Regions from separate parts of the Geobacillus sp. FJAT-46040 genome, predicted to be linked through region 2. Evidence: a T-box and tRNA genes for the amino acid it is inferred to sense, from the RefSeq annotation. Region 2 holds a T-box; the other holds one or more tRNA genes.

Region 1 (15,340 bases), 1.7 Mb from region 2:
AGGACGGGGCAAACGCCGAAACGCTTCGGGGAGCTGTAAGCAAGCGTTGATCCGGAGATGTCCGAATGGGGGAACCCACTGTCCGTAATGGGGCAGTATCCATGCCTGAATCCATAGGGCATGGAGGGCACACCCGGGGAACTGAAACATCTTAGTACCCGGAGGAGAAGAAAGCAACCGCGATTCCCTAAGTAGCGGCGAGCGAAACGGGAACAGCCCAAACCAAGAGGCATGTCCTCTTGGGGTTGTAGGACCGCTCACGATGGGAGTGAGAAAGGGACGGGGTAGACGAACCGGTCTGGAACGGCCGGCCAGAGAAGGTGAGAGCCCTGTAGTCGAAACTTCGTTCCCTCCCGAGCGGATCCTGAGTACGGCGGGACACGAGGAATCCCGTCGGAAGCAGGGAGGACCATCTCCCAAGGCTAAATACTCCCTAGTGACCGATAGTGCACCAGTACCGTGAGGGAAAGGTGAAAAGCACCCCGGGAGGGGAGTGAAAGAGAACCTGAAACCGTGTGCCTACAAGTAGTCAGAGCGCGTTCATGCGTGATGGCGTGCCTTTTGTAGAATGAACCGGCGAGTGACGATGGCGTGCGAGGTTAAGCCGAAGAGGCGGAGCCGCAGCGAAAGCGAGTCTGAACAGGGCGTGTGAGTACGTCGTCGTCGACCCGAAACCAGGTGATCTACCCATGTCCAGGGTGAAGGCCGGGTAACACCGGCTGGAGGCCCGAACCCACGCACGTTGAAAAGTGCGGGGATGAGGTGTGGGTAGGGGTGAAATGCCAATCGAACTTGGAGATAGCTGGTTCTCCCCGAAATAGCTTTAGGGCTAGCCTCGGGTTTGAGAGTGTTGGAGGTAGAGCACTGATTGGGCTAGGGGCCCCAAACGGGTTACCGAACCCAGTCAAACTCCGAATGCCAACGACTTATGCCCGGGAGTCAGACTGCGAGTGATAAGATCCGTGGTCGAGAGGGGAACAGCCCAGACCGCCAGCTAAGGCCCCGAAGTGCACGTTCAGTGGAAAAGGATGTGGAGTTGCCGAGACAACCAGGATGTTGGCTTAGAAGCAGCCACCATTTAAAGAGTGCGTAATAGCTCACTGGTCGAGTGACTCTGCGCCGAAAATGTACCGGGGCTAAACGTGCCGCCGAAGCTGCGGGATGACCGTTGGTCATCGGTAGGGGAGCGTTCTAAGGGCAGAGAAGCCAGACCGGAAGGACTGGTGGAGCGCTTAGAAGTGAGAATGCCGGTATGAGTAGCGAAAACAGAGGTGAGAATCCTCTGCGCCGAAAGCCTAAGGGTTCCTGAGGAAGGTTCGTCCGCTCAGGGTTAGTCGGGACCTAAGCCGAGGCCGAAAGGCGTAGGTGATGGACAACAGGTTGAGATTCCTGTACCACCTTCTTCCCGTTTGAGCGATGGGGGGACGCAGGAGGATAGGGCGAGCAGGCGGCTGGAAGAGCCTGTCCAAGCCGTGAGGCTGATCCGCAGGCAAATCCGCGGATCATAAGGCCAAGCGGTGACGGCGACGGATTGATCCGGAAGTCCCCGATTTCACACTGCCAAGAAAAGCCTCTAGCGAGGGAAGAGGTGCCCGTACCGCAAACCGACACAGGTAGGCGAGGAGAGAATCCTAAGGCGCGCGGGAGAACTCTCGTTAAGGAACTCGGCAAAATGACCCCGTAACTTCGGGAGAAGGGGTGCTCTTTGGGGTGAAGAGCCCTGAAGAGCCGCAGTGAAAAGGCCCAAGCGACTGTTTATCAAAAACACAGGTCTCTGCGAAGCCGAAAGGCGACGTATAGGGGCTGACACCTGCCCGGTGCTGGAAGGTTAAGGGGAGCGCTTAGCGGAAGCGAAGGTGCGAACCGAAGCCCCAGTAAACGGCGGCCGTAACTATAACGGTCCTAAGGTAGCGAAATTCCTTGTCGGGTAAGTTCCGACCCGCACGAAAGGTGTAACGACTTGGGCGCTGTCTCAACGAGAGACCCGGTGAAATTATACTACCTGTGAAGATGCAGGTTACCCGCGACAGGACGGAAAGACCCCGTGGAGCTTTACTGCAGCCTGATATGGAATTTTGGTATCGCTTGTACAGGATAGGTGGGAGCCTGGGAAGCCGGAGCGCCAGCTTCGGTGGAGGCGGCGGTGGGATACCACCCTGGCGGTATTGAAGTTCTAACCCGCACCCCTTAGCGGGGTGGGAGACAGTGTCAGGTGGGCAGTTTGACTGGGGCGGTCGCCTCCCAAAAGGTAACGGAGGCGCCCAAAGGTTCCCTCAGAATGGTTGGAAATCATTCGGAGAGTGCAAAGGCACAAGGGAGCTTGACTGCGAGACGGACAGGTCGAGCAGGGACGAAAGTCGGGCTTAGTGATCCGGTGGTTCCGCATGGAAGGGCCATCGCTCAACGGATAAAAGCTACCCCGGGGATAACAGGCTGATCTCCCCCAAGAGTCCACATCGACGGGGAGGTTTGGCACCTCGATGTCGGCTCATCGCATCCTGGGGCTGTAGTCGGTCCCAAGGGTTGGGCTGTTCGCCCATTAAAGCGGTACGCGAGCTGGGTTCAGAACGTCGTGAGACAGTTCGGTCCCTATCCGTCGCGGGCGGAGGAAATTTGAGAGGAGCTGTCCTTAGTACGAGAGGACCGGGATGGACGCACCGCTGGTGTACCAGTTGTCCCGCCAGGGGCACCGCTGGGTAGCTATGTGCGGACGGGATAAGCGCTGAAAGCATCTAAGCGTGAAGCCCCCCTCAAGATGAGATTTCCCACCGCGCAAAGCGGGTAAGATCCCTCGAAGATGACGAGGTCGATAGGTCCGAGGTGGAAGCGTGGCGACACGTGGAGCTGACGGATACTAATCGATCGAGGGCTTAACCTAACAAGAAAAGTGGAGGCCGCCTGCTTATCGGCGAGGTGCGCTGGAGGGCCTGCGAGCGGGCTTAGCCCGCCGCAGCAGGACCGAAGCGTCGCGAGCCGATGGCGGCCGGAACTAGACAGCGAAAAGCGCAGGCGAGCGGTTCGCCCCGGCTTCTTCCCGAAACGGTTATCTAGTTTTGAAGGAATGAAAAAAAGTCCTTGACAATAAGCTCAATTCCCTTATAATAATACTTGTCGCCATTGCCTAGTGGTGATAGCGGAGGGGAAACACCCGTTCCCATCCCGAACACGGAAGTTAAGCCCTCCAGCGCCGATGGTAGTTGGGGCCAGCGCCCCTGCAAGAGTAGGTCGCTGCTAGGCAAACAACGTGGAGTATTAGCTCAGCGGGAGAGCACCACGTTGACAGCGTGGGGGTCACTGGTTCGATCCCAGTATACTCCACCATCATGGGGCGTTAGTTCAGGGGGAGAACGCTTCGCTGGCAGCGAAGAGGTCAGGGGTTCAAATCCCCTACGCTCCATTGTATGCGGTCGTGGCGGAATGGCAGACGCGCTAGGTTGAGGGCCTAGTGGGGGCAACCCCGTGGAGGTTCAAGTCCTCTCGACCGCATCGCTCCAAACAGCTATGGAGGAGTACCCAAGTCTGGCTGAAGGGGTCGGTTTCGAAAACCGATAGGGGTGTCACAGCCCGCGGGGGTTCGAATCCCTCCTCCTCCGCCATAAATATTGACTTAGCTCAATTGGTAGAGACGAGCATCTGCATCGTCGAATTTGCTTCGAGTTGTCCCGACGCACCCAGCTTCTTCGAATTGGCTGGTAGAGGAAGGGACACAACAAATGAACAATGAGCCACGATTTATATCATAATTATGCCGACTTAGCTCAATTGGTAGAGACGAGCATCTGCATCGTCGAGTCGGCTTCGAGTTGCCTCGACGCATCCTGCTTCCTCGAAACAGCTTGTAGAGGAAGAGGCACAGAGCACAACAATGAGCCACCTTCTTGCATTTATTTTATGCCGACTTAGCTCAATTGGTAGAGCAACTGAATCGTAATCAGTAGGTTGCGGGTTCGAGTCCTGCAGTCGGCATCACGATTACGGAGGGGTAGCGAAGTGGCTAAACGCGGCGGACTGTAAATCCGCTCCCTTTGGGTTCGGCGGTTCGAATCCGTCCCCCTCCATTTTTATTTCTTATAAGCGGGCCTATAGCTCAGCTGGTTAGAGCGCACGCCTGATAAGCGTGAGGTCGGTGGTTCAAGTCCACTTAGGCCCATCTCTTATGTTGGACGACAAGAATGATTCTTGTCGTCTTTTTTGCGTTGTCGCTAAAGGCATAATGTGCTCTACCATCTCCATGGAGAATCCTCTGACTTTTACATGTCAACGAAAGGGTGCCCCCGTTCAGACACCCTCCCTTGGTTTTTACTTGAAAGTGGTTTTAGCAGAGAAACTTCCGCTTCAAACAAAACTAGAAGCCGTTCACGGAACGATAGTCCGTTTGCCTAATGGACGTACTTCCCATAATCAGGGGTAGCGATACGGTCAAAATCACGGGCGAGTTTTGTCAACCCTTCACGCAGCTCTTTGCCGGCGACAGGAGCACCGTGTCCGGTGATGGCGACTGACGGAAAGAGTGCGGCTAACTTGTGCACCGACTCGCGGGCGGCGCGCCAATCGATGGTATAATAGCGCGGCGGGCCGCTGATTTCGATTTGTTGGGTCAACACTTTATACAGTGAATCTTGGCGGACGGTGACGAACGCGTCGCCGGCGATTAAAGCGGCGTCGCGCGGCCGAAATAACGAAATGTGGCCTGGCGTGTGCCCCGGTGTGTGGATCCAGCGAAATTCCGGCAAGTGCGGAACGGTGCCGTCCGCAGGGAGCGGCTGGACGCGGTTGCCTAATTGAATCGGCTCGTTCGGAAAAAACGGCGAGATTTTGGCGATGAAGCCGCCCTCGACGGAAGCGTCAGGTTCAGGATAGCTCGCCTTTCCAGTCAAATACGGCAGTTCAGCCGGATGGGCATACACCGGGACATTCCAATGCTTGACAAGCTCAACAATCGCTCCAACGTGGTCAAAATGGCCGTGGGTTAAAACAATGGCTTGCGGGCGGCTGCCGCTGCCAAAGCGGTCTTCCACGACTGAAACAATGTCATCGGCTGATCCCGGCATGCCAGCGTCGACCAATACAAACGCGCGGTCGTCTGGGCGGCCGACAAGACAAATGTTCACGATTTGGATCGTATGGCAGTACAAATCGGGCAGCACGCTGACTCCGAGGCCGCTCGCTGCTGACGTCGCAGGTATGAAACGATAGTCTTCTCCGTAGTGCAGTTGTTCCTCTGCCATGGGAACTCCCTCCTTGCACGAATGGATAGCCCATCGATAGGATTCCTTATCGAGAAGCGGGATATGCAACGCTAGGTTCGAACGGAAAACACCTTCCGCTTTTTCCTCTTTGGCCGCTTGCTCGACATGCCCCGCCAAATAATGGTACTATAAAGGAAAGGAGGAAAGGAGGAAAACAGGATGAGCATTTTGAAAAAAGGATTGGCATTCGGGCTGGGATTGGCGATTGCAAGCAAAGAACAAGTGGAAAAAATCATTGACGAGTTAGTCAAAAAAGGGGAATTGTCGCTTGACGAATCGAAGGAAGTGATCGATCAATGGAAACAGCAGACCGAAGCGCGGAAAACGGAAGTGCAGCGGCTTGTACGCGAGCAAATCAAGCAGGTGATCGATAAACTCGACTTGGCGACGAAAGAAGACGTGCGGCAACTCGAGGAGCGAATCCGCCGTCTTGAAGAAAAGGAACAAAGCGGGCAGTAAACCGATGCGGCCTGTCCGCTCGCTTTTTGCCGCCTTAGGAGAGATGTCTCGATGATCGGAAAACGGATGCGCCATATCGGAAGGTATCACGAAATCGCCGCCTCCTTGCTTCGGCACGGATTCGGGATGATCGTCGATGAACTCGGCTTTTCGTCGTTTCTTTCGTTGCCGCCGCGATGGAAAGCGGAGCAAGGGAAAAAGGAAGGAAAAACGGTTGGGGAGCGGCTCCGCCTTGTGCTTGAGGAGCTCGGCCCGACGTTCGTGAAGCTCGGGCAAATTGCCAGCACACGGCCGGATTTGATTCCCGCTCCGATCATCAGTGAGCTCGAAAAGCTGCAAGACCAAGTTCCGCCGTTTCCGTTTGCCGATGTCCGCCGGATTGTCGAAGCGGAGTTTGGAAGTTCGCTGGAAACACTCTTTCGTTCATTTGAGGAAATGCCGCTCGCTGCCGCTTCGCTTGGACAAGTGCACCGGGCGGTTCTTCCTTCCGGACAGGCCGTGGCGGTGAAAGTGCAGCGCCCGCACATCGCTGTGCGGGTGGAGACGGATCTGGAAATTTTGCAAGATTTGGCCGTGCTGGCGGAACGCCGTCTCGATTGGGCGGCAACCTACCAATTGTCTGAGATTGTCGATGAACTGGCGCGTTCATTACGGCAGGAGCTGGATTATACAGTCGAGGCGCGCCATGCGGAACGGTTTGCACGGCAGTTTGCCGGCGATTCGTCGGTGTATGTCCCGAAGGTGTTTTGGGATTATACGACGAAAACAGTGCTCACGATGGAATATGTCGAAGGGATCAAACTCGGGGAGATCGAGCGGTTGAAAGCGAACGGCCACTCCTTAAAAACGATCGCCGAGCGTTTGGCTGAAGCAACCTTTCAACAAATGTTTGAGCATGGATTTTTTCATGGCGACCCTCATCCTGGCAATGTATTTGTTCTTGACAATGGAACGCTTTCCTTCATTGACTTTGGCTTGATGGGCCGCCTTCGACCTCATGTCAAACATCATCTTTCTTCACTCATCATCGCCTTAATGCGGCAAAACACGGATGGGGTGTTGGGTGCGATTTACGGTTTAGGAATTGTTCCTGACGGAGTCGATGAAGGCAAATTGCGCGATGATATTGACGAGTTGCGGGAGAAATACTACCGCGTCCCGCTCGGTGAGATCAGTCTTGGGGAAGCCGTCGAGGATTTGCTTTCGGTGGCGTTTCGCCATGGCATTCGCATCCCAAGCGATTTGACGCTGTTAGGGAAAGCGCTGTTGACGGTCGAAGGGGTCGTGGAGACGCTTGATCCGCAGTTTCGCATCATGGATGTGGCGGAGCCGTTTGGGCGGAAGCTGTTGAAAGACCGTCTTCGGCCTGACCGGGTGGCGGAGACAGCGTGGAGGCGCGTCGCCGATTATGGCGAGATGCTCCTTCGGCTGCCGGACAGTGTAAAGGAGCTGGCCAAAATCATGCGGCGCGGCAAACTTCAGCTCGAGATGACAGCGTCAGACCTTGAGGCGTTTTTGCACAAACTTGATCAAATTAGCAACCGACTGTCCATTAGCATCGTTCTTCTTTCGTGGAGCATCGTCATGGCTGGCATGATGATCGCTTCATCGTTCGGACGGCAGTCGATGCTGCTATGGAAATTTCCTGCTGTTGAAATCGGATTAGGTGTGTCCGCTTTTCTTTTTGGTTGGCTGCTTTACTCGATTTTTCGTTCGGGAAAGTTTTAGCGTTTGTTGCACAATGATCTCTTTGTTCGGAAATTCTTGAAAGGTTGATGCAGTCCGATCGATGGAAGGTGTCCCCAAAACAGCGGGACACCTTTTTTCATCCATCATCCATTTGCGCGAAGCACGTTTGTTAAGCCATGCTAGGCAGCCTGATGGAGAGGAAAGCCGGTGAAGGCGCCGGAATAAATGCCATGCTTTGGATTATACTAACAGTGTTGTCTAGGACAGCGTTTAGGGAGTGGGAAATAAATCGTCCCCCAAAACGCGCGCTCTCCGCTTGCGGCTTCCTCATTCCGCTACGGGCGATGGGGATGGATTGTCGTCCACCTCATGGCCATGACGACTGTTTTTTTAGCGGGCGTGTATGCGGGACGGGGCCTGCGTATAAGCGGCTTGTAGCCAAAATCGAAATGGAGCTGTTTTAAAAAGGGCTAAACCATTTTCTGTCTCATAGAAGGATTTTTCTTTCTCGATCGCGAAACAAGTATTGCAAAACCAAAGAGGGAAGGAGAGAACCCGATGCCCATTGTCAACCCAAGCCGGGAAGAAATCGGTGAAATTTTGCGCAAGGCGAAACGGATTGCCGTCGTTGGGTTGTCCAACAATCCGGAGCGCGAGTCGTATATGGTGGCGAAAGCGATGAAAGACGCTGGATACGAAATCATTCCGGTCAATCCGATGATCGATGAGTGGGAAGGCATTCCGGCGGTTGATCAACTAACCGATATCGAAGGCCATGTCGACATCGTCGATGTGTTCCGCCGCTCTGAGCATTTGCCCGAGCTGGCCCGCGAGTTTGTGCAAATCGATGCCGACGTGTTTTGGGCGCAGCTTGGCGTCGTCAATGAGGAGGCGTATCGCTTTTTGAAAGAAAAAGGCTACACGGTCATTATGGATCGCTGCATTAAAGTGGAACATGCGCTCACCAAGCGTGCTTAATCTTAATCCATGAAACGGCCATCTTGTTCGAGATGGTCCTTTCGTTTTTTTGTCGCACTTGTCCGAATTTGTCGGGGGATGTCAAAAGGCAATGGACAGTCGGGAAGTTTGTGGTACAATAGAAACAGGTGTTCTTGTTTTTGTAGGAAGGGGTGGCCTTGTGGCAAAGCATGCGACATACGAATATAACGAAGATGCCATTCAAGTGTTGGAAGGGCTCGAGGCAGTCAGGAAGCGGCCGGGGATGTACATTGGCAGCACCGACAGCCGCGGCTTGCATCATCTTGTCTACGAAATTGTTGACAATTCGGTCGATGAGGCGTTGGCCGGATACGGAAACTACATTTTCGTGCAAATACATAAAGACAACAGCATCACGGTTTTGGATGAGGGGCGCGGCATGCCGGTCGGGATGCATAAGCTCGGCAAGCCGACGCCGGAAGTCATTTTGACCGTGCTTCATGCCGGCGGCAAATTCGGCCAAGGCGGCTATAAAACGAGCGGCGGTCTGCACGGAGTCGGGGCGTCGGTTGTCAACGCCTTATCAGAATGGCTGGTCGTCACGATTCATCGCGACGGCTTCATTTACCGGCAGCGGTTTGAGCATGGAGGCAAACCGGTGACGACGCTAGAGAAAATCGGCACAACGAACAAAACCGGAACCATCATTCAATTTAAGCCGGACCCAACGATTTTCAGCACGACAGTCTTCGATTATGAAACATTGAGTGAACGGCTGCGCGAATCGGCGTTTTTGTTAAAAGGGCTGAAAATCGAACTCGTTGACGAACGGACCGGCATGCGCGAGGTGTTCCACTACGAAAACGGAATTGAAGCGTTTGTCGCCTATTTGAATGAGGAGAAAGATGTGCTCCACCCGGTCGTTTATTTTGCTGGCGAGCAAAACGGCATTGAAGTCGAGTTTGCGTTCCAGTTTCATGACGGTTATTCGGAAAACGTGCTGTCGTTTGTCAACAACGTGCGCACAAAAGACGGCGGCACGCATGAGGCGGGTGCGAAAACGGCGATGACGCGCGTTTTTAACGAATACGCCCGCCGTGTCGGTTTGCTCAAGGAAAAAGATAAAAATTTGGAAGGAACCGATATTCGCGAAGGGTTGTCCGCGGTCGTTTCGGTGCGCATCCCAGAGCACTTGCTGCAGTTTGAAGGGCAGACGAAAGGAAAGCTCGGAACGAGCGAAGCGCGTTCGGCCGTCGATGCGGTGGTGTCCGAGCAGCTCATGTACTTTCTGCAAGAAAACCCGGACGTAAGCGCGATGCTCATTAAGAAAGCGATCCGGGCCTATCAGGCGCGTGAAGCGGCCCGCAAAGCGCGCGAAGAGGCGAGAAGCGGCAAAAAGCGGAAAGGGAAAGAGGCGCTCTTAAGCGGCAAGCTGACGCCGGCGCAAGGGCGCAATCCGCAAAAAAATGAGCTCTATCTCGTTGAAGGCGATTCGGCGGGCGGTTCGGCGAAACAAGGGCGCGACCGTCGATTCCAGGCGGTGCTTCCGCTGCGCGGAAAAGTCATCAACACGGAAAAGGCGAAACTTGGCGATATTTTGAAAAACGAGGAAATCAATACGATCATCCACGCCATCGGCGGCGGCGTCGGGGCTGACTTTTCGCTCGATGATGTCAACTACGACAAAGTGATCATTATGACCGATGCCGACACGGACGGCGCCCATATTCAAGTGCTGCTTTTGACGTTTTTTTACCGCTACATGCGTCCGCTGATTGAAGCGGGAAAAGTGTACATCGCCTTGCCGCCGCTTTACAAAATCAGCAAAAAAAGCGGCAAAAACGAAATCGTCGAATATGCGTGGACGGACGAGCAGCTGAAAGAAATTACGAAAAAAATGGGCCGCGGCTATACGATTCAGCGCTATAAAGGGCTCGGCGAAATGAACGCCGATCAATTATGGGAAACGACGATGAACCCACAGACGCGTACGCTCATCCGCGTGCGCATTGAAGATGCGGCCCGCGCCGAACGGAGGGTGACGACGCTCATGGGCGACAAAGTCGAGCCGCGCCGCAAATGGATCGAAACGCACGTCGCCTTCGGGCTCGAAGAGGAACCGGGATGGATCGGCTGATGGCGGCGTGAAAAGGCGCCGCCTTTTTGGTGCTGATGTGTTAGGAAAGGAGAATGACGATGGCAGAACGATTGCTGGAAATGCCGTTAGAGGACGTGCTTGGCGACCGCTTTGGCCGCTACAGCAAATACATTATCCAAGACCGGGCGCTCCCAGATGCGCGCGACGGGTTGAAGCCCGTGCAGCGCCGTATTTTATATGCGATGTACATCGATGGCAACACGGCTGATAAACCGTTTCGCAAGGCGGCGAAAACGGTTGGAAACGTGATCGGCAACTTTCATCCGCACGGCGACTCATCGGTGTATGAAGCGATGGTGCGGATGAGCCAAGAGTGGAAGCTGCGCAACGTGCTGGTGGAGATGCACGGCAACAACGGCAGCATCGACGGCGACCCGCCGGCGGCGATGCGCTACACGGAAGCGCGCCTGTCGGCGATTGCCGCCGAATTGCTTCGCGATATTGACAAAGAAACGGTTCCGTTTGTGCCGAACTTTGACGATACGACCGATGAGCCGACCGTCCTGCCGGCGATGTTTCCGAATTTGTTGGTGAACGGCTCGACCGGGATTTCGGCCGGCTATGCGACCGACATTCCGCCGCATGCGCTTGGCGAGGTGATCGACGCCGTCTTGATGCGGATCGACCGGCCGGATTGCACTGTTGACGAGCTGATGACGGTTCTTCCTGGCCCCGATTTTCCGACCGGCGGCATTATCCAAGGGAAAGACGGCATCCGCAAGGCGTATGAGACCGGCCGCGGGAAAATCATCATCCGCGCCAAAGCCGCCATCGAGCAGGGAAAAGGCGGGAAAAAGCACATTGTCATCACGGAACTGCCGTATGAAGTGAACAAAGCGAATTTAGTGAAAAAAATTGACGAGCTTCGCCTCGACAAAAAGCTCGACGGCATCGCCGATGTGCGCGATGAAACGGACCGGAACGGGCTGTCGATCGTCATCGAATTGAAAAAAGACGCCGATGCGGAAGCGATTCTCAACTACTTGTACAAAAATACGGATTTGCAAGTGCCGTACAGCTTCAACATGGTGGCGATCCATGAGCGCCGGCCGAAGCTGATGAGTTTGCCGGAGCTGTTGGATGCCTACATCGCCCACCGGAAAGAGGTCGTCACCAACCGCTCGCATTTTGAGCTGAAAAAAGCGAATGAGCGGAAGCACATCGTCGACGGCTTGATTCGGGCGCTTTCCATTTTGGATGAGGTGATTGCGACGATTCGGGCTTCAAGCGACAAGCGCGACGCCAAAGAACGGCTGATGGCTCATTACGGATTCACCGAAGCGCAGGCCGAGGCGATCGTGACGCTCCAGCTGTATCGGTTGACGAACACCGACATCACGGCGCTGCGTCAAGAAGCGGAAGAACTGGATCAGGCGATTGCGGAACTTACGGGGATTCTCGCCGATGAAAAGAAGCTGCTTGGCGTCATCAAAAAAGAGCTGAAGACGATGAAAAAGCAATATGCCGATGAGCGGCGGACGGTGATTGAAGAGGAGATTGAAGAGCTGAAAGTGAAGGTGGAGGCGCTCATTCCGGCGGAAGATGTGATCGTCACCGTGACAAAAGAAGGATATGTGAAGAGGACGAGCTATCGTTCATACAGCGCCTCAAACGGTCAAGACATGGGCATGAAGGAAACGGATCGGCTGCTCGCCCAGCTCGAGATGAATACGACCGATGTGCTCTTGCTTTTCACCCGCCGCGGTTATTATTTATACTGCCCGGTGCATACGCTCCCTGATATCCGTTGGAAAGAGGTCGGCCAGCACATTTCCCATCTCATTCCGCTTGAACGCGACGATGAACTCGTCGCCGCTGTTCCAGTCTCTTCCTTTAACACCGGGGAGCAGCTCATCTTTGTGACGAAACAAGGGCTCGTAAAGCGAACGGAGCTCGCTCAATACCAAGTGCAGCGCTACACCCGCCCGCTTGTGGCCGTTAATGTGAAAGAGGATGATGACGTCATCGCCGTCTACGCGACGGATGGATGCGGCCATCTTTGGCTTGCGACGCATGATGGACATGCGCTCTTGTTTGCCGAGGAGGAGATCAGCCTTGTTGGTGTGCGCGCGGCTGGCGTGAAAGGGATTCAATTGAAGGAAGGGGACTTTGTCGCCGCTGCGTGTCCCGTTCGCCTAGAAGAGGGGGGCTCGTTCGTCGTCGTGACGCAGCGCGGAGCGGTGAAAAAAGTGGCGATGAGCGAGTTTGAGCCGTCATCACGGGCGAAGCGCGGCGTTGTGATTGTGCGCGAAGTGAAATCCAACCCGCACCGAGTTGTCGGCGCCGTCTTTGTCAGCAGCGATGAGGAAATGGTCGGATTGCGGACGGAAAAAGGGGTGGTCGAGACGATCGAAGCCGCTTCCCTTCGTCTCTCCGACCGCTACAGCACGGGTTCGTTTGTCGTTGACACTGACGAAGCCGGGCCGGTGGTGGACGTCTGGAAAGAGCCGGCGAAGCTGCTTGGAAAAGGGGAGGAAGGATGAGGTTTAAGCGTCAAGAACCGTTCCGGCATCAGTTTGGCCGGCCGCCTCGGCCGAACTGCGCACAGCCGATGGCGAGCGCAGCGTCTACATTCACGATCTAAGTCCGCACGGGATGAAAATCGAAACGGAAGGCCGCCTTCCCTTTTCAACAGGGGGAACGCTGGTTGACATCTCGTTTTGGCTAAACGCTGCCTCCTTTACGCTGCGGGGGCAGCTTGTCTGGGAAAGACCGTTTGTCCACGCCTACTATTATGGCGTCCGCCTCCATGTCACCAAACAAGAAGAAGCGCACTTGATCGAAGCCATCAAACGACATGCGGCCGAGAGCCGCCGAATATGACGCAAAAAGGGGCCCGCGTTTTGGCGGGGCCCTTTTTTGATTTTTGACGGAGGTATGGCGCATCCAAAACGGGTGCCCTTGTCACATTGATGCCAAAATCGTCTTCACCAAAACTTCCACCATTCATTTGCCCGAGTTCGAGCAGCGCTGGTGCTGGCAGCGGTTTGCCGAAACGACAACACGAGCTCGCGAAACGCTTTTTCCCGTTCTAAAATGCGCAGTTCGAGCTGTTTTCGCTCCTCTTCCTGTCTTACTTTTTCCTCTTGACAGAACGCGACGACCGTTTCCAAATGTTCATGCAGCTGTTCCGTTTTTTGCTGCCATGCGTCCTCGTAATCGCGGAGTGAACGGCGCACCATTTCGGCAGCTGCCGTCGTTTGCTCCTCGATGTAGTCAAGGCGGCCTTTCACCTCATCCATCGCTTGCCGGACCGTGGCTGTCGTTTCCTGTTTCAAGGCGTCGACGATATCGTCTTTTAAGCGGGCCGCCAACTGCTCGGCTATGTATGGCATCCCTTGATGCAGCAGGCGGGGCACATCGATGATTTCCCCTTCCATGACGGCTGTTTCCACTTGAGCGGCTGTCTCGTTGGCTCGCTCTGCCGGTTGTCCGTCCATTTGCCTGATCATTTCAGCCACTTCGCGCGGATGGCGGCCGTCCTCAAGCCAAGTGCGGATATGGCGAAACCGGTCGATCAGCTCGTCGGTGTACATGCGTGCCCCCTCGGTTGTGCGTGGGACGGCAATCGATCCGGCGAATTGCTTTTCCCATTGTTTCAAATCGCGGGCGGTGACCCCGATTTTTTTCGCTGCTTCGCGGAGTGTATAGGTTTTCATCGCATTTCCTCATCCTTTCTCGTCTTTTGGAATTGATTTGCGTTATGTTTTATTTTCCTACTCGGTCGTTGATTTTCCTGCCGCTTGACAAAACATAACAAAAGAAGTGGAAGTTAGCAAAAAAACAACAACTATTGTCGAAAAATGAAGAAGGTCATCGAAAGATGTTGACAAACTTGTCTTTGGGAAAGTGCGTAAAGCCGCCCGCTCATGATTGCCGTGTGTGGAAGCAAGAGAACGATGTGCGAAATCATTTATTTCCCGCCCGTACCATTGGCCGCCGATGCCAATGGTATGTTTTTTATCCCGACGAACGAGGTGAAGAGAGATGTCAACAACCCCTTGGTGGAAAAAAGCAGTCGTTTATCAAATTTATACGGACGGACCGCGCATTCATGAGTTTTTGCAAGAGATGAACCACGAAGTGTTTTCGAAATATGACGTCATGACGGTCGGGGAAATGTCGTCGACGACGATCGATCATTGCATCCGCTACACGAACCCGGAAAACCACGAGCTCAATATGACGTTTAACTTTCACCACTTGAAGGTCGATCACCCGAACGGAGAAAAATGGGCAGTCGCCCCATTTGATTTCCTTGCCTTAAAACGCATTTTGTCCGAATGGCAAGTTTGCGAAGACTCAATCTATGAATACTTGGAAACGAAGCTGTATTTGCCGATCAGCTTTGCGAAAAAAGAAATATCGGTCGACGAAGCGACGGACGAAGACCGGCGCTATTTGGATTTGCATGGCGATGACCGCGTCGTTGTCGTCAAAAACTATGTGTATTTAAGCAATGCTGCATTGTTTCAATATACGGAATCGCGTCACCGGCTCGACAAGTTCCGATTTGTCGATTTTGCGCGCCGGAAATGACAACGCCTTCTGTGCCCCAGGTTGTTTGGGAGTCAGCCCGGGGCGGAGGGAAGTGTGTGCCACGCTGCAAACCGCAGCGCGGCTTTTTTTGTTTGCGCGGGCAACATAAATTTTATAAATAAAACTATGTTCTAAATCTTCAATGAAAATCATAAAAAAACTGCATTATGGCTATCCTTCTTGGTAACAACATCATTGCAAAGGAGGCGCCGACGTGGAAGGAACATGGTGGTCGCTGTTGCCTTTTCTGCTCATCATTCCGTTGGCGGTATGGCTGAAAGAAATTTTGCCCGGCCTCGTGGCCGGA
Region 2 (15,340 bases):
GAGGCGAGGGTTGCGCTCGTTGCGGGACTTAACCCAACATCTCACGACACGAGCTGACGACAACCATGCACCACCTGTCACCCTGTCCCCCCGAAGGGGGAACGCCCAATCTCTTGGGTTGTCAGGGGATGTCAAGACCTGGTAAGGTTCTTCGCGTTGCTTCGAATTAAACCACATGCTCCACCGCTTGTGCGGGCCCCCGTCAATTCCTTTGAGTTTCAGCCTTGCGGCCGTACTCCCCAGGCGGAGTGCTTATCGCGTTAGCTGCAGCACTAAAGGGTGTGACCCCTCTAACACTTAGCACTCATCGTTTACGGCGTGGACTACCAGGGTATCTAATCCTGTTTGCTCCCCACGCTTTCGCGCCTCAGCGTCAGTTGCAGGCCAGAGAGCCGCCTTCGCCACTGGTGTTCCTCCACATCTCTACGCATTTCACCGCTACACGTGGAATTCCGCTCTCCTCTCCTGCACTCAAGTCCCCCAGTTTCCAATGACCCTCCACGGTTGAGCCGTGGGCTTTCACATCAGACTTAAGAGACCGCCTGCGCGCGCTTTACGCCCAATAATTCCGGACAACGCTCGCCCCCTACGTATTACCGCGGCTGCTGGCACGTAGTTAGCCGGGGCTTCCTCGTGAGGTACCGTCACCGCGCCGCCCTCTTCGAACGGCGCTCCTTCGTCCCTCACAACAGAGCTTTACGACCCGAAGGCCTTCTTCGCTCACGCGGCGTCGCTCCGTCAGGCTTTCGCCCATTGCGGAAGATTCCCTACTGCTGCCTCCCGTAGGAGTCTGGGCCGTGTCTCAGTCCCAGTGTGGCCGGTCACCCTCTCAGGCCGGCTACGCATCGTCGCCTTGGTGAGCCGTTACCTCACCAACTAGCTAATGCGCCGCGGGCCCATCCGCAAGTGACAGCCAAAGGCCGCCTTTCAACCAAAGACCATGCGGTCTTCGGTGTTATCCGGTATTAGCTCCGGTTTCCCGGAGTTATCCCGGTCTTGCGGGCAGGTTGCCCACGTGTTACTCACCCGTCCGCCGCTGACCAAACCAGAGCAAGCTCCGATTTGGTCCGCTCGACTTGCATGTATTAGGCACGCCGCCAGCGTTCGTCCTGAGCCAGGATCAAACTCTCCAAAGAAAGTTGATTGGCTTTTCGGATTGTCCAGCTTCGGCCAAAGCGGCCTCCGCTTTTCTTATGACGCTTGCGTTTTGTTTAGTTTTCAAGGAACTTGTTTATCTTGCACACTTTTATCATTATACATATCATTTAATTTGCTGTCAACATATCTTTCATAAACAGCGGCATTAATTAATATAATGCATTGTCATATAAAAGTCAATAACTTTTAAACAAAAAAATAAAAGGCATCTTGAATAATGATGCCTACAAAATATATCGGTCAATCACGATTAACGCTGCCGCTCCAGGGAGGCCAAGAAATCCGCAAACGATTGAGGTGACGAGGTTAATCGGAATATGGATGTTAAAATGCCCGCCGATGGCGTTGATGACAAACAGCGCGAGCGCCCCAACGATCAGGCGGATAGCAGCGTAGCCGATCAGGCGAAGCGCTTTGAGACGGGCGCCGACGATAAGCAAAACGGCGATAAGCGCTAGCAACACGGTAATGACGACTTTCGGCTCCAACGTTTGAACCCCCTTTTTGCACGCTTGTACTACCAACGTATGAGAAACAGGGGAAAAAAGAACAAAAAAATAAGGAAGTTAACGCACTTCCTTAAGTGTGATGCGGCGGTGCTTCGCTTCGCGGAGGAGGAAAAAATATTTGGCCTCAGCGAGTTGCAATGCGCTCAACACCTCCGGAGACGGATCGACGCTTTTTTCGATGAGTTGTTTCTGCTCAAGCCATTCAGTTCTAGCCTTTTGTAGTTCAGCCATTAACTTCTCATCAAATTGTCTCTTTAGTTTCCCCTTTCGCCGCCATAACAAACCGATCCCCACCTTCTTTCTCTCTATAGCTCACGGCGCCCTTCCAACGCCTTTGATAACGTCACTTCGTCCGCATACTCCAAGTCGCCGCCGACCGGCAAGCCATGGGCGATGCGGGTGACTTTGATTCCTGTCGGCTTCAACAGGCGGGAGATGTACATCGCCGTTGCCTCTCCCTCGATGTTCGGGTCGGTCGCTAAAATCACCTCTTGGACCGTCTCATCCTGCAATCGCGTGAGCAGCTCGGCGATTTTAATATCTTCCGGTCCGATGCCTTCCATCGGCGAGATGGCCCCGTGCAACACGTGGTATAGGCCATTGTATTCTTTCATCCTCTCCATGGCGATGACATCTTTCGGATCCTGAACAACGCAAATCGTCGTCCGGTCGCGCCGCTCGTCTTTGCAGATGTAGCAAGGGTCTGTATCTGTAATATGTCCGCAAATCGTGCAATAATGAATATGCCGCTTGACATCAACGAGCGCTTTGGCAAACTCAAGCACGGTGTCTTCTTTCATCGCCAGCACATGAAATGCAAGGCGGGCAGCCGTTTTCGGGCCGATGCCGGGCAGTTTCATAAAACTGTCAATCAACTTCGATAGCGGTTCTGGATAATGCATACGCCCCCCTAGAACAACCCTGGAATGTTAAGTCCTTTCGTAAACTGCCCCATCATTTCATTAGCCAACTCATCCGCTTTTTTCAACGCATCGTTTGTCGCTGCCAAAATCAAATCTTGCAGCATTTCAATATCGTCTGGGTCGACGACTTCCTCTTTAATTTTTACTTCCAAAATTTGTTTATGACCGTTAGCGACAACGGTCACCATGCCTCCGCCCGCCGTGCCTTCCACCGTTTTTTCCGCCAACTCTTCCTGCGCTTTTTGCATTTCTTTTTGCATTTTTTGCATTTGTTTTAACATTTTTTGCATATTGCCCATTCCGCCACGCATCATCTTGGCATCCTCCTTTAAACGGTTTATTCTTTAATTTCGATCAGCTCTTCGCCAAACAGCCGCTTCGCTTCGGCGATTAACGGATCTTCTTCGCTTTTTTCCACCATGGCGTCCTTATTGCGGATGAACTCTTCTCTTATTTTTCCCCATTCTCCCTCCGGAATGGCTACCATTTCAAAGCGGCGGTTTGTCAGCTCAAACAAAATCGCTTCGACGTTTTCTTTGACCGAACTTGTGGGATCGGTCGCCATTTTGCAGTGGATTTCGTATTTGAATTTTAATACAAACGCTGAGGCGCTCGCTGCAACCGGCTCGCTCTCTTGCAGCAAGGCAGCGTGCGACACTTTATGCTGCCGTTTCAACGTGTCGAGCACATCTGCCCAGCATCCTTTCACCAAAGCTAAATCTTCATGCGTCGCCTGTTTCAACAGCTCGTAAATGCGGCCAACCGGGGCTTTATATCCCCCCGTTTTCATCGGTTTGGACAGTTTTTTCACCGGCGCGGCGGTCGACGGAGGGACAGGCGGTTGTTCCTTCAGGCGCCGCAATTCCGCCTCCAGCGTTTCAATCCGCTTTATCAACGGTTCCAACTCGGAAGCCGACAGCGACGGGGCGGTGGCTGATGGATGGCAAAGTTTCACAAGCGCCACTTCCAACAGAAGGCGCGGGTGGTTTGTCCACTTCATCTCTTGCTGGCTTTTGTTCAGCAACTCGATGGCCTCGTATAAATTGGAAACCGGAATCATTTCCGACAGTGAAGTGAACGCTTCGTCAACGACAGCAATTTGAATCGCTCCCTCCACATAGGGAGCGGTTTTGTACAGCAATAAATCGCGATAGTACAAAATCAAGTCTTCAACCAAACGATGCGGATCTTTCCCTTGCGCCATCATCGTTTCCAACTGCTGAAGAACCGCCGCTGTATCTTTGCGGTGGATGGCTTCGATGAAGCTCGATAAGGCGGCAAATGATGCAGCCCCGGTCATCGCCAGCACGTCGTCGAGCCGAAGTTTCCCGTCGCTGAACGAAATGGCTTGATCAAGCAAGCTGAGCGCATCGCGCATCCCCCCGTCTGCAGCACGGGCGATGGCGGACAATGCCTCATCGGACGCCTCGACACCTTGGGCGCTTGCGACATACTTTAGCCGTGAAACGATCGCCGGAAGCGGGATGCGGCGAAAATCGAACCGTTGGCAGCGGGAAATGATCGTCGTCGGAATTTTGTGCGGCTCGGTCGTGGCCAAAATGAAAATGACGTGTTTCGGCGGCTCCTCCAACGTTTTCAACAGCGCGTTAAACGCACCGATCGACAGCATATGCACCTCGTCGATGATATACACTTTGTAGCGGGCCGACGTCGGCGCAAATTTCACCTTCTCACGGATATCACGAATTTCATCGACGCGGTTGTTGGAAGCAGCGTCAATTTCCAGCACATCGGGAACCGTTCCATTCGTAATGCCGAGGCAAGCTGGACACTCATTGCATGGCTCCGCCGCTGGCGCCTGTTCACAGTTGACCGCCTTGGCGAAAATTTTCGCTGCGCTCGTTTTTCCTGTACCGCGCGGGCCGGAAAATAAGTAAGCGTGCGATATTTTATGTTGAAGCAGGGCGCTTTGCAACGTCTTGGTCACGTGTTCTTGGCCGACCATGTCCGCAAAGCGCTGCGGCCGAAACACGCGATATAACGCTTGGTATGCCACGGAAAACGGCCCTCCTCTTTCTCTCGTCCTATCTATTATATAACTTCCTATTGCAATTTGAAATAACAAAAAACCCACTCGCCATGAGTGGGTTTTGTTCCCTATCGCTATGTAAGGCCGTGCACCTTCTGTCGATTAGCTGCCCCGAGCGTTGCTCAAGCAGTTAGCTCAGCCCAGGCGTCCCCGCGGCACATGGGAGCATCCGCTTACTGCTGCTTCCTTCCGGACCTGACAGGGTTCACGGAATCCCATTGCGCGGGACCCAGACGTCAACACCACTTGCTTGAGACAGGCCTCGCAACAGACTAACCTCGAGAAGGAATTCAGCCTCGCTAGAGCGGATTGCGAGTACAGGGCACCGCTACCTCCCCGCTTAGCACGGCACTATCAGTATAGCTCGTTAGCGGAAAAAATGCAATGTCAATCGACGGAATTTTCGTTGGCACTCCCGCCAACATTTCTCTTTTGTTCGCGCAATCGTCGAAAAAATTGGCTCAACAGCGAACCGCACTCGTCAGCAAGCACCCCGCTTACCACCTTAACCTGATGGTTAAATCGGCTTTCCTGCAATAAGTTCATCAATGTCCCAGCGCACCCTCCCTTTGGGTCAAACGCGCCAAATACAACCCGTTCGATGCGGGAAAGAACAATGGCGCCTGCGCACATGGCACACGGCTCAAGCGTTACGTACAACGTCGCCCGCTCAAGCCGCCATGAACCGGTTGCCCGGCATGCTTCATCGATTGCCAAAATTTCTGCATGAGCGATGGCGCGTTGTTCGGTTTCCCGCAAATTATGAGCGCGGGCGATGACGCGGCCGTCTTGAACGATGACAGCGCCGATCGGCACTTCGCCGATCTGCTCCGCTTTTTTTGCTTCTTCCATTGCCAATCGCATGTAGTACTCGTCGGTGTTCATCGTATACCCCTTCACACAAACGGTCATTTCTCCTTTCTTTTCATCATAGAATATGGAGAATAAAGACGCAACTAGGAGGTCAAGTATGCAAATCCACGTAGTGCAGAGTGGACAAACGTTAAGTGGAATTGCTGAGGCATACGGGACCACGGCGGAAGACATTGTCCGGGCCAACAAGCTTCCAAACCCTGATAAACTCGTTGTCGGTCAGGCGCTCGTGATCCCGATCGTCGGTCGTTTTTACTGGGTGCAGCGCGGCGACACGTTATGGTCGATTGCACGCCGATTTTCGATTCCGATGCAGCGGCTTGCCGAAGTGAATCGCCTCTCCTTAAACGCTCCGCTTAAGGTCGGGCAGCGGCTTTATATACCGCCCGGCGCCAAGCGAAGAGCGGAGTTTAACGCCTATATTGAACCGCGCGGCGCGACTGTCAGCCCAGCGCTGGAGGCGAGCGCTCGCGAAGCCGCTCCGTATTTGACTTATTTGAGTCCTTTTTATTTTGCGATCCGACGCGACGCGACATTGCAAGAGCCGCCGCTTGACGACTTTCCGGATATTGCCCGCGCCAACCGCGTCACGCTCGTTATGGTTGTCGCCAACATTGAAAACGGGCAGTTCAGCGACGAGCTCGGCGCGCTTATGTTAACAAACGAAACGCTGCAAAATCGTCTGCTCGACAACATTGTCGCGACCGCTAGACGGTATGGCTTCCGCGACATCCATTTTGATTTTGAATATTTGCGCCCGGAAGACCGTGAGGCGTATAATGCGTTTTTGCGCAAAGCGAAACGGCGGTTTGCACGAGAAGGGTGGATGATGTCGACCGCCTTGGCGCCGAAAACGAGCGCGACCCAGCGCGGACGTTGGTACGAAGCACACGACTACCGCGCCCATGGACAAATTGTCGACTTTGTCGTGATCATGACGTATGAATGGGGCTACAGCGGCGGGCCGCCGATGCCGGTGTCCCCGATCGGTCCGGTCCGCCGCGTTCTCGAGTACGCCATCTCTGAAATGCCAGCCGGAAAAATTTTGATGGGGCAAAACTTGTATGGCTACGACTGGACGCTGCCATATGTACCCGGCGGCCCGTACGCCCAGGCCATCAGCCCGCAGCAAGCCATCGCCCTCGCCGCAAAGTATAACGTTGCCATCGAATACGATACGGAGGCGCAGGCACCGCATTTTCGCTATCGCGACGAAAACGGACGCGAGCATGAAGTATGGTTTGAGGACGCCCGCTCCATTCAAGCAAAATTTAATCTCGTGAAGGAACTTGGTTTGCGCGGGGTCAGCTATTGGAAACTTGGCATTGATTTTCCACAAAACTGGCTGCTGATCGCTGATCAATTTACTGTTGTAAAAAAATAAAGGCATAAAAAACCCGCCGGTCAACGGCGGGTTTTTTTATGATGGGAAACGGCTTTCGGCGGTCAGCCGTTTCAGATGACAATCTCCTCTTATGCGCGTCAGTCCTCTTCATCATCGTCTTGGCCAAGAACAAGACTTCTTGTTCCTCATTGCCAACGTCATTCACTATAACACGGCAGTCGGGAAAAGTCAACCAACGATTTGCCTCAAGCACCTTTTTTTCAGCGAATGACGTCCCGATTCCCCATGTAAGGACGAAGCGCTTCCGGAACGATGACCGAGCCGTCTTCTTGCTGGTAGTTTTCCAAAATGGCGGCGACCGTCCGCCCAATGGCTAGCCCCGAACCGTTTAATGTATGCACGTACTCCGGTTTCGCTTTTGGATCCCGACGGAAGCGGATGTTGGCACGGCGCGCTTGAAACGCCTCAAAGTTGCTGCACGACGAAATTTCCCGGTACGTTCCGTAACTTGGCAGCCAAACTTCAATATCGTACGTTTTCGCCGCCGAGAATCCAAGGTCTCCGGTGCACAAGGCGACAACGCGGTACGGAAGCCCGAGCCGTTGCAAAATCGTCTCTGCCTGGCGCGTCAGCTTTTCCAATTCATCGTACGAGTCCTCCGGCTTTACGAACTTTACCAGCTCGACTTTATTGAACTGATGCTGACGGATCAGCCCTCTCGTGTCGCGGCCGGCCGACCCGGCTTCCGCGCGGAAGCAGGCGCTGTAGGCCGCATAGTAAATCGGCAAATCATCTGCGGCCAAAATTTCGTCGCGGTGCAGGTTCGTCACCGGCACCTCAGCGGTCGGAATGAGGAAATAATCTTCGCTGTCCAAATGGAACGCATCCTCGGCAAATTTCGGCAACTGTCCGGTTCCGATCATGCTCGCCCGGTTCACTAAATATGGCGGCAACACTTCTTCGTAACCGAATTCATCGAGATGGATGTCAAGCATAAAGTTGATGAGCGCCCGCTCAAGCCGCGCTCCTAACCCTTTATAAAAGACAAATCGGCTTCCCGCCACTTTGGCGGCTCGCTCAAAGTCGAGCAAACCGAGCCGATCGGCGATTTCCCAATGCGGCTTCGGCTCAAAGGAAAACGAACGCGGCTCTCCCCATCTCCGCACTTCCACATTGTCCTCTTCTGATTGGCCGATCGTCACTGATTCGTGCGGCACGTTTGGAATCGACAACAACAAGTCGTCGAGTTCCGCCTCAAGCTGGCGAATTTGTTCATCCATCCGTTTAATGCGGTCACCGACTTCGCGCATTTGGGCAATCAGCGGCTCGGCGTCCTTTTTCTCGCGCTTTAGGACAGCGATTTGCTGCGACACATCGTTGCGCTTGCTTTTCAGCTCTTCGACTTCCGCGATCAAGCGGCGGCGGTCTTTGTCCAATTGTTCAAAGCGGTCGATGTTCGTCAAATCCCCGCCGCGCTGCATTAGTTTTTCTTTCACTTCTTCAAACTGGGTGCGCAATATTTTCATATCCAGCATGGCTTTTACCTCCTTTTCCATTCAATATTATACATAAAAAAGCCCCCGTCCCAAAAAAGGGACGGGAGCCATCCCGCGGTGCCACCCTTATTGAAGGCTTGCTATGCCTTCCCCTTTTGCCGTTAACGGCGGCGGCCGAAAACGCCTACTGGCCCTTTGGGCGTTCAACGTTTTGCTCGAGGATGGATTCACAGGAGCTCCCTGCCGGTTCGCACCGCCCACCGGCTCTCTGATAAGGAAGGCATCCCGCTACTCGTTCCTCTCATCGCTTTCGCTTGATCACTTTACTTGAGGCTTGACGCCATTTTCGCTTCTTTGACCATGTTGAGGAAGTATTGCATCAATCGATGATCGTCGGTCAGCTCTGGGTGGAACGAGCAGCCAAGAAACTGTCCTTGTCGAGCGGCGACAATGCGGTCATTGTATGTCGCCAAGACATCGACCCCGTCCCCGGCCTCCACGATATGCGGAGCGCGGATGAAGACGCCGACAAAGCCATCGCCGACGCCTTTAATCGACAGCTCCGCCTCAAAGCTTTCCCGCTGCCGACCGAACGAGTTCCGCTCCACCGTAATGTCCATCAAACCTAAGTGCGGCTCGTCGTAACCGACGATTCGTTTCGCCAGTAAAATCAGCCCGGCGCACGTGCCGAACATCGGCTTGCCGGCAGCGGCAAATTGCTTGAGCGGCTCCATCAGCCCATAGCGGTCGATGAGCCGCCGCATCGTTGTGCTTTCGCCGCCCGGCAGCACAAGACCGTCCAACTCTTCAAGCTGCTCCGGCTTTTTCACGATGACCGCCTCGGCGCCGCACGCCTCAATGGCGCGAACATGCTCCCGCACAGCTCCTTGCAGTCCAAGTACACCTATTTTCATCGTTGCTTTGCTCCTTTATTTAGCTTACCAGCCGCGTTCTTGCATCCGGTGCTCCGGCAACAATGTCGCGATATCGATGCCGCGCATCGCGCCGCCCAATCCTTTCGACAAGTGTGCGATCAATTCATAGTCTTCGTAATGAGTCGTCGCCTCTACGATCGCGCGCGCGTATTTTTCCGGATTTTCCGATTTGAAAATGCCAGACCCAACAAAGACACCGTCCGCACCCAAGTGCATCATCAAGGCAGCGTCAGCCGGTGTCGCGACACCGCCGGCGGCAAAGTTGACGACCGGCAGGCGGCCAAGCCGCTTGATCTCGCGCAGCACCTCAACCGGAGCCCCGAGCTGTTTCGCCTCAGCGACAAGCTCATCTTCGCTCATGTTGACGACTTTGCGAATTTGCGCGTTCACTTTGCGCATATGGCGCACGGCCTCAACGATGTTGCCTGTCCCCGGCTCTCCTTTCGTCCGCAACATCGATGCCCCTTCTGCAATGCGGCGCGCCGCTTCCCCTAAATCGCGGCAACCGCACACAAATGGAACGGTAAACTGCCGTTTGTCAATATGGAACTCCTCATCAGCCGGCGTTAATACTTCGCTTTCGTCAATGTAGTCGACACCAAGCGCCTCTAAGACACGCGCCTCAACATAGTGACCGATCCGCACTTTCGCCATGACTGGGATCGAAACGGCGTTCATCACTTCTTCGATCACCGTCGGGTCGGCCATGCGCGCGACACCGCCAGCGGCGCGAATGTCCGCCGGGACGCGCTCGAGCGCCATAACCGCGACAGCCCCTGCCGCTTCAGCGATTTTCGCCTGTTCTGCGTTCACGACGTCCATGATGACGCCGCCTTTTTGCATTTCCGCCATGCCGCGTTTGACGCGGTCCGTACCTGTCAATGCCAACGTTGATTCCCCCTATTCCTAATCCTTATGCTTTGCGAGGCATGCAAAAGGACGATTCCACTGTTTTATTTTACCTCAATTTTTACAAAAATCACAATGGAAAAAAGCTCCCCATCAAGGGGAGTCGATTTTACAGCCAGCCTTTCACTGTTTTGGCGACGCTTGTCCATAAATCAACAAACAGTCCGCCGACCGCGCGCATCGAAAGAACAAACCAATTGGCTTTTTCGACTTCAGCTGTTGTGACAAGCGGCACACGGATGTTTTTTTGCATGTCTGGGCTTAAGAAGGCAAGGGAGTCGTCCCCTTTATATTCGAGCGTCATATATCCCACCGTTTCCCCTTTTTTCAAAGGGGCGACTAGCTTTCCTTCTTTTGTCATTTTTTTCTTGTCCAACACATATACAGGTTTGTATTGTTTTTCCTCGCCGCTTTTCACAAGCAGATCCAGATTCTTTCCTGTCGCGACACGAACCTCTTTTTCTTTCCCTTTCACGACCGGAAGTGTTTCTTTTCCTTTCAGCTGGTACCCTTTTGGATAAAGCGTCTCGAGGGAGTATTGGTTAAATCCGTAGTTAAATAGTTTTTCTGTCTCTTTAAAGCGCGCCTCTTTTGTTGTTTTCCCACTCGCATCTTTCGCATTCATGACAACCGAAATCAAGCGGACGCCGTTTCGTTTCGCCGTCCCGGTGAAACAGTTGCCGGCAAATTCCGTATAGCCGGTTTTCAACCCGTCTACACCTTCGTATCCGTACACAAGCCCAGGCAGCATCCAATTCCAGTTGTCCATTTTGATTTCATCTTTTGTTCCTTCCCGGAATACTTTATGAGGAATGCTCGCTGTTTTCAGCACTTCGGGATGATCTTTCAGCAACCGGTAGGCAAGCATCGCCATCGCACGTGCGGACATGACGTTTTCCTCATTTGTGCTTGTCCCTTCTGGATGGAATCCTTTTAAATCCTTATTGCTCAACCCTGTGGCATTGACAAACTTATAATCTTTCAGCCCAAGCTCTTTCGCTTTGTCGTTCATCATTTTCACAAAATTTTTCTCCGATCCAGCGATGATCTCAGCAATCGCGACCGTTGCCCCGTTCGCCGAATAAATGGCCATTGCCTCGTACAGCTCACGCACCGTATACTTGCCATCTTTTCGCAACGGGACATTGGACAGCGCCCGGTCTTGCGACAGCCGGTACACGTAATCGCTTGGCGTGTACATTTGATCCCATTTGACGCGCTTCGCCTTAATGGCGTCAAGAAGCAAATACTCGGTCATCATTTTCGTCATGCTGGCAATCCCAAGCACCGTATCGATATTTTTTTCATACAAAATTCTTCCCGTTTGTGCATCCACTAAAATCGCAGCATCCGCCCGGATGTCAAGCGGGGCGCTTTCCGCCTTCACCGTCTGTTGAAACGGACCAAACGTTAAACAAAGGCAAATCGACAGCAACCAAAACAACCAGTTTTGTTTTCTCCTCCTCACAATGACACCCTCCTCACACAACCGTTATTGTAACATACCGTCGGCCAAAAAAATAGACGGAGGACATGTCTCCGTCAAAGTTGAGCCGATCGGCGCAACTCCGATCAAAAAGCAGAGTAGTTCGGCGCTTCTTTCGTAATTTGCACGTCATGCGGATGGCTTTCACGAAGCCCCGCGCTCGTCATGCGGATAAACTGCGTTTTTTCGCGCAACTCTTCCAAATTGCGGGTTCCACAATAGCCCATGCCGGCGCGCAACCCACCGACAAGCTGATAAATCGTGTCGGCAAGCGGCCCTTTGTATGGAACGCGTCCCTCGATGCCTTCCGGGACAAACTTTTTCGCATCTTCTTGAAAATAGCGGTCTTTGCTGCCGCGCTCCATGGCTGCGACCGATCCCATGCCCCGGTACACCTTAAAGCGGCGGCCTTGGTAAATTTCCGTCTCACCCGGGCTTTCGGAAACACCAGCAAGCAAGCTGCCGAGCATAACCGCATGCGCCCCAGCCGCGATCGCCTTCACAATGTCGCCGGAATATTTGATCCCGCCGTCAGCGATGATCGGGACGCCATGTTTGCGCGCCTCAGTCGCACAGTCGTAGATCGCCGTAATTTGCGGCACACCAACCCCGGCGACAACCCGGGTCGTGCAGATGGACCCCGGACCGATTCCGACTTTAATAATGTTCGCCCCAGCCTCAATCAAGTCGCGCGTCCCTTCAGCTGTCGCGACATTGCCGGCGATGATGTTCAAGTCCGGGTATTGGCGTCGGATGTTGGCCACCGTCTCTAGGACGCCTTTCGAATGGCCGTGCGCCGTGTCAACGACAATGACATCAACCCCTGCCTCAACAAGCTTTTTGACGCGAATCATCGTGTCCGCCGTCACCCCGACGGCCGCCCCGACAATCAGCCTCCCTTTCGCATCTTTCGCCGAATTCGGGAACTCAATGACTTTTTCAATATCCTTGATCGTAATTAATCCCTTCAGCACACCGTTTTCATCAACAAGAGGCAGTTTTTCGACCTTGTGTCGCTGCAAAATTTTCTCTGCTTCCTCCAACGTTGTCCCCACCGGAGCAGTGATCAAGTTTTCCTTCGTCATTACCTCGGAAATTTTAATCGAATAGTCTTGAATGAAACGCAAGTCACGGTTCGTAATAATGCCGACCAATTTTTGCTCCTCGGGGTTGTTGACGATCGGCACCCCCGAGATCCGATATTTACTCATTAAGTGTTCTGCATCATACACTTGATGATCCGGCGTTAGGAAAAACGGGTCCGTAATGACGCCTCGTTCCGACCGTTTCACCTTGTCGACCTGCTCGGCCTGCTGTTCGATCGACATATTTTTGTGAATGATGCCAAGGCCTCCCTGACGCGCCATCGCAATTGCCATCTCCGCTTCGGTGACCGTATCCATCCCAGCGCTGAGAATCGGGATGTTCAACTGCAGCGTATCGCTCAACTTCGTGGTTACATCAACATCGCGCGGCAATACGTCCGACTTCGCTGGGATGAGAAGAACGTCATCAAACGTCAATCCTTCCTTGGCGAATTTCGCTTCCCACATGTTTTCTCCCCCTTGTCCGGAAATATTATTAGTAGCTTAACAACTGGTTAAACTACTGTCAAGGAATCAAGAAAATGTCCAACTTTTCAGTTATTTCAAGACAATTCTATGTAAGGGGGGTAAAAATGTTCGGAAATCACGGTCAACTGTTTCGCCTTTCTGTTTTCCGCTCGGCCGATACTGCGCAGCAATTTTTGCGGCAATGCTATCAACAGCTGCAGCGGGATGACGCCGTCCAACGCAGTTATGCAAACTGTTACCCATTTTTATATTATCTGGAACACGGGCAAAACTTTTACGCCGCTGCCCAGCAGGCGCCGCTGTCCATCAAGCCGGTTCTCTTGTTTTACGGCATGGTGCAGCTCTTAAAAGCATGCCTGCTCACTGTCGACCCCGACTACCCGGAATCAACATCGGTCTTGGCCCATGGTGTATCAGCAAGAAAACGAAAAAAACAGGGCTACGAATTTTTAGATGATGAAGTGAAAATACAAAAAAACGGTTTATTCGCACATTTTTCTGAAAAAATGTTTCATGTGAAACAAGAAGCTGGGGAAAAATTTCGCATGGGCACGCTGTTGCAACGAATTGGCGAGTTGCATGAAACGTTTTTTCTTCTAAGCGGGCGAAAAAAACCGTTATCCTTGCCTGTTGTACATACTGCTTCGCCGCCGATGCTCGCCATCCCAAAAGTGATTTTGGACCACTACCATATGTCGTTGTCCCGCTTTGTCCAATATCTCTGTGAAGAAGGACAAGGAAAGCGGCTTTCGTTCGCCAAAGAAGAAGGAGAATTTCTGTATTTTCATATAGAATCGCCGCTGTCGCCGGCCGGAGAAGGTCCGTTTTTATTCCATCTTGACGGTACACTCCGAATTCCAGTCAAGAAAGAGAAAACATTCTCGCTTCCAGAAATACACGCCCATTACTTGTTGCTGTATAACTTGAGCATGATTTCGCGCTATGAGACGGAATGGTGGAGCGAGCTTCTCCATTCTTACCCAAGCAAGGCATACACTTTTATTCTTGAGTTTCTCTCCGTGTCGGCGGAAAAAGTGCCGTTGCTGCTTCATGAATACTTAATGCGGAAATTTTTGGGTTGAATCAAATCAAAAATCCCCTGCTGTATATACAGCAGGGGATTTTCGCCTAGCAACGACCTACTCTTGCAGGGGCGCTGGCCCCAACTACCATCGGCGCTGGAGGGCTTAACTTCCGTGTTCGGGATGGGAACGGGTGTTTCCCCTCCGCCATAGCCACTAGGCAACAATGGACAAGTCTTGTTATAAGGAAAGTTGACCTGTTGTCAAGACTTTTTCATTCCCTCAAAACTAGATAACCGTGCTCAGGAAGAAGCCGCTCGCCTGCGCTTTTCGCATTGTCCAGCTCCGGCTCGCCGCCGCTCGGGGTCAAATAACCTTCGCCTTCGGGATCGGAAATCCCTGCAGGCGAAGAACATTTGCCCGTCGCGGCGAACCGCTCGCCTGCGCTTTTCTTTGTCCAGTTCCAGCGCCTAGCTCTCTTCTGCCAAATAACCTTCCCCCTCGGGGTGCAAGCACCCCTGCGGGTGAAGAACATTTGGCTTCGAGAGCTAATCGCGGCGCTTTCACTTTTCTAGGTTAAGCCCTCGATCGATTAGTATCCGTCAGCTCCACGTGTCGCCACGCTTCCACCTCGGACCTATCGACCTCGTCATCTTCGAGGGATCTTACCCGCTTTGCGCGGTGGGAAATCTCATCTTGAGGGGGGCTTCACGCTTAGATGCTTTCAGCGCTTATCCCGTCCGCACATAGCTACCCAGCGGTGCCCCTGGCGGGACAACTGGTACACCAGCGGTGCGTCCATCCCGGTCCTCTCGTACTAAGGACAGCTCCTCTCAAATTTCCTCCGCCCGCGACGGATAGGGACCGAACTGTCTCACGACGTTCTGAACCCAGCTCGCGTACCGCTTTAATGGGCGAACAGCCCAACCCTTGGGACCGACTACAGCCCCAGGATGCGATGAGCCGACATCGAGGTGCCAAACCTCCCCGTCGATGTGGACTCTTGGGGGAGATCAGCCTGTTATCCCCGGGGTAGCTTTTATCCGTTGAGCGATGGCCC

What was found. A T-box is a leader RNA that pairs with one kind of tRNA and senses whether it is charged. The one in region 2 lies ahead of serS (serine--tRNA ligase), so its partner is inferred to be a tRNA-Ser.
Region 1: it has a tRNA-Ser gene. The T-box ahead of serS (serine--tRNA ligase) is inferred to sense a tRNA for this amino acid. The anticodon was not compared.

Annotation. Positions count from the first base shown of each region.
Region 1 is NZ_NISS01000001.1:1,246,539-1,261,878, forward strand. Features, by position in the region: rRNA gene CD000_RS06570 (23S ribosomal RNA) at 1-2,878, shown strand, start outside; rRNA gene rrf (5S ribosomal RNA) at 3,121-3,237, shown strand; tRNA gene CD000_RS06580 (tRNA-Val) at 3,247-3,321, shown strand; tRNA gene CD000_RS06585 (tRNA-Ala) at 3,326-3,397, shown strand; tRNA gene CD000_RS06590 (tRNA-Leu) at 3,404-3,486, shown strand; tRNA gene CD000_RS06595 (tRNA-Ser) at 3,504-3,596, shown strand; tRNA gene CD000_RS06600 (tRNA-Thr) at 3,894-3,966, shown strand; tRNA gene CD000_RS06605 (tRNA-Tyr) at 3,977-4,058, shown strand; tRNA gene CD000_RS06610 (tRNA-Ile) at 4,077-4,150, shown strand; gene CD000_RS06615 (MBL fold metallo-hydrolase) at 4,380-5,228, opposite strand; gene CD000_RS06620 (phasin family protein) at 5,409-5,708, shown strand; gene CD000_RS06625 (ABC1 kinase family protein) at 5,760-7,436, shown strand; gene CD000_RS06630 (CoA-binding protein) at 7,956-8,375, shown strand; gene parE (DNA topoisomerase IV subunit B) at 8,536-10,473, shown strand; gene parC (DNA topoisomerase IV subunit A) at 10,533-12,977, shown strand; gene CD000_RS06645 (PilZ domain-containing protein) at 13,066-13,317, shown strand; gene CD000_RS06650 (MerR family transcriptional regulator) at 13,422-14,153, opposite strand; partial or broken gene CD000_RS06655 (alpha-amylase family glycosyl hydrolase) at 14,527-14,787, shown strand; gene CD000_RS18730 (UTRA domain-containing protein) at 14,770-15,033, shown strand; gene CD000_RS06660 (Na+/H+ antiporter NhaC family protein) at 15,248-15,340, shown strand, end outside.
Region 2 is NZ_NISS01000001.1:2,898,250-2,913,589, forward strand. Features, by position in the region: rRNA gene CD000_RS15525 (16S ribosomal RNA) at 1-1,136, opposite strand, end outside; gene CD000_RS15530 (pro-sigmaK processing inhibitor BofA family protein) at 1,383-1,646, opposite strand; gene CD000_RS15535 (YaaL family protein) at 1,725-1,949, opposite strand; gene recR (recombination mediator RecR) at 1,973-2,569, opposite strand; gene CD000_RS15545 (YbaB/EbfC family nucleoid-associated protein) at 2,578-2,901, opposite strand; gene dnaX (DNA polymerase III subunit gamma/tau) at 2,928-4,607, opposite strand; RNA gene ffs (signal recognition particle sRNA large type) at 4,725-4,989, opposite strand; gene tadA (tRNA adenosine(34) deaminase TadA) at 5,028-5,525, opposite strand; gene CD000_RS15565 (glycoside hydrolase family 18 protein) at 5,611-6,897, shown strand; gene serS (serine--tRNA ligase) at 7,119-8,393, opposite strand; T-box leader at 8,448-8,668, opposite strand; gene pdxT (pyridoxal 5'-phosphate synthase glutaminase subunit PdxT) at 8,678-9,268, opposite strand; gene pdxS (pyridoxal 5'-phosphate synthase lyase subunit PdxS) at 9,293-10,177, opposite strand; gene CD000_RS15585 (serine hydrolase) at 10,308-11,666, opposite strand; gene guaB (IMP dehydrogenase) at 11,771-13,237, opposite strand; gene CD000_RS15595 (YaaC family protein) at 13,363-14,340, shown strand; rRNA gene rrf (5S ribosomal RNA) at 14,385-14,501, opposite strand; rRNA gene CD000_RS15610 (23S ribosomal RNA) at 14,853-15,340, opposite strand, start outside.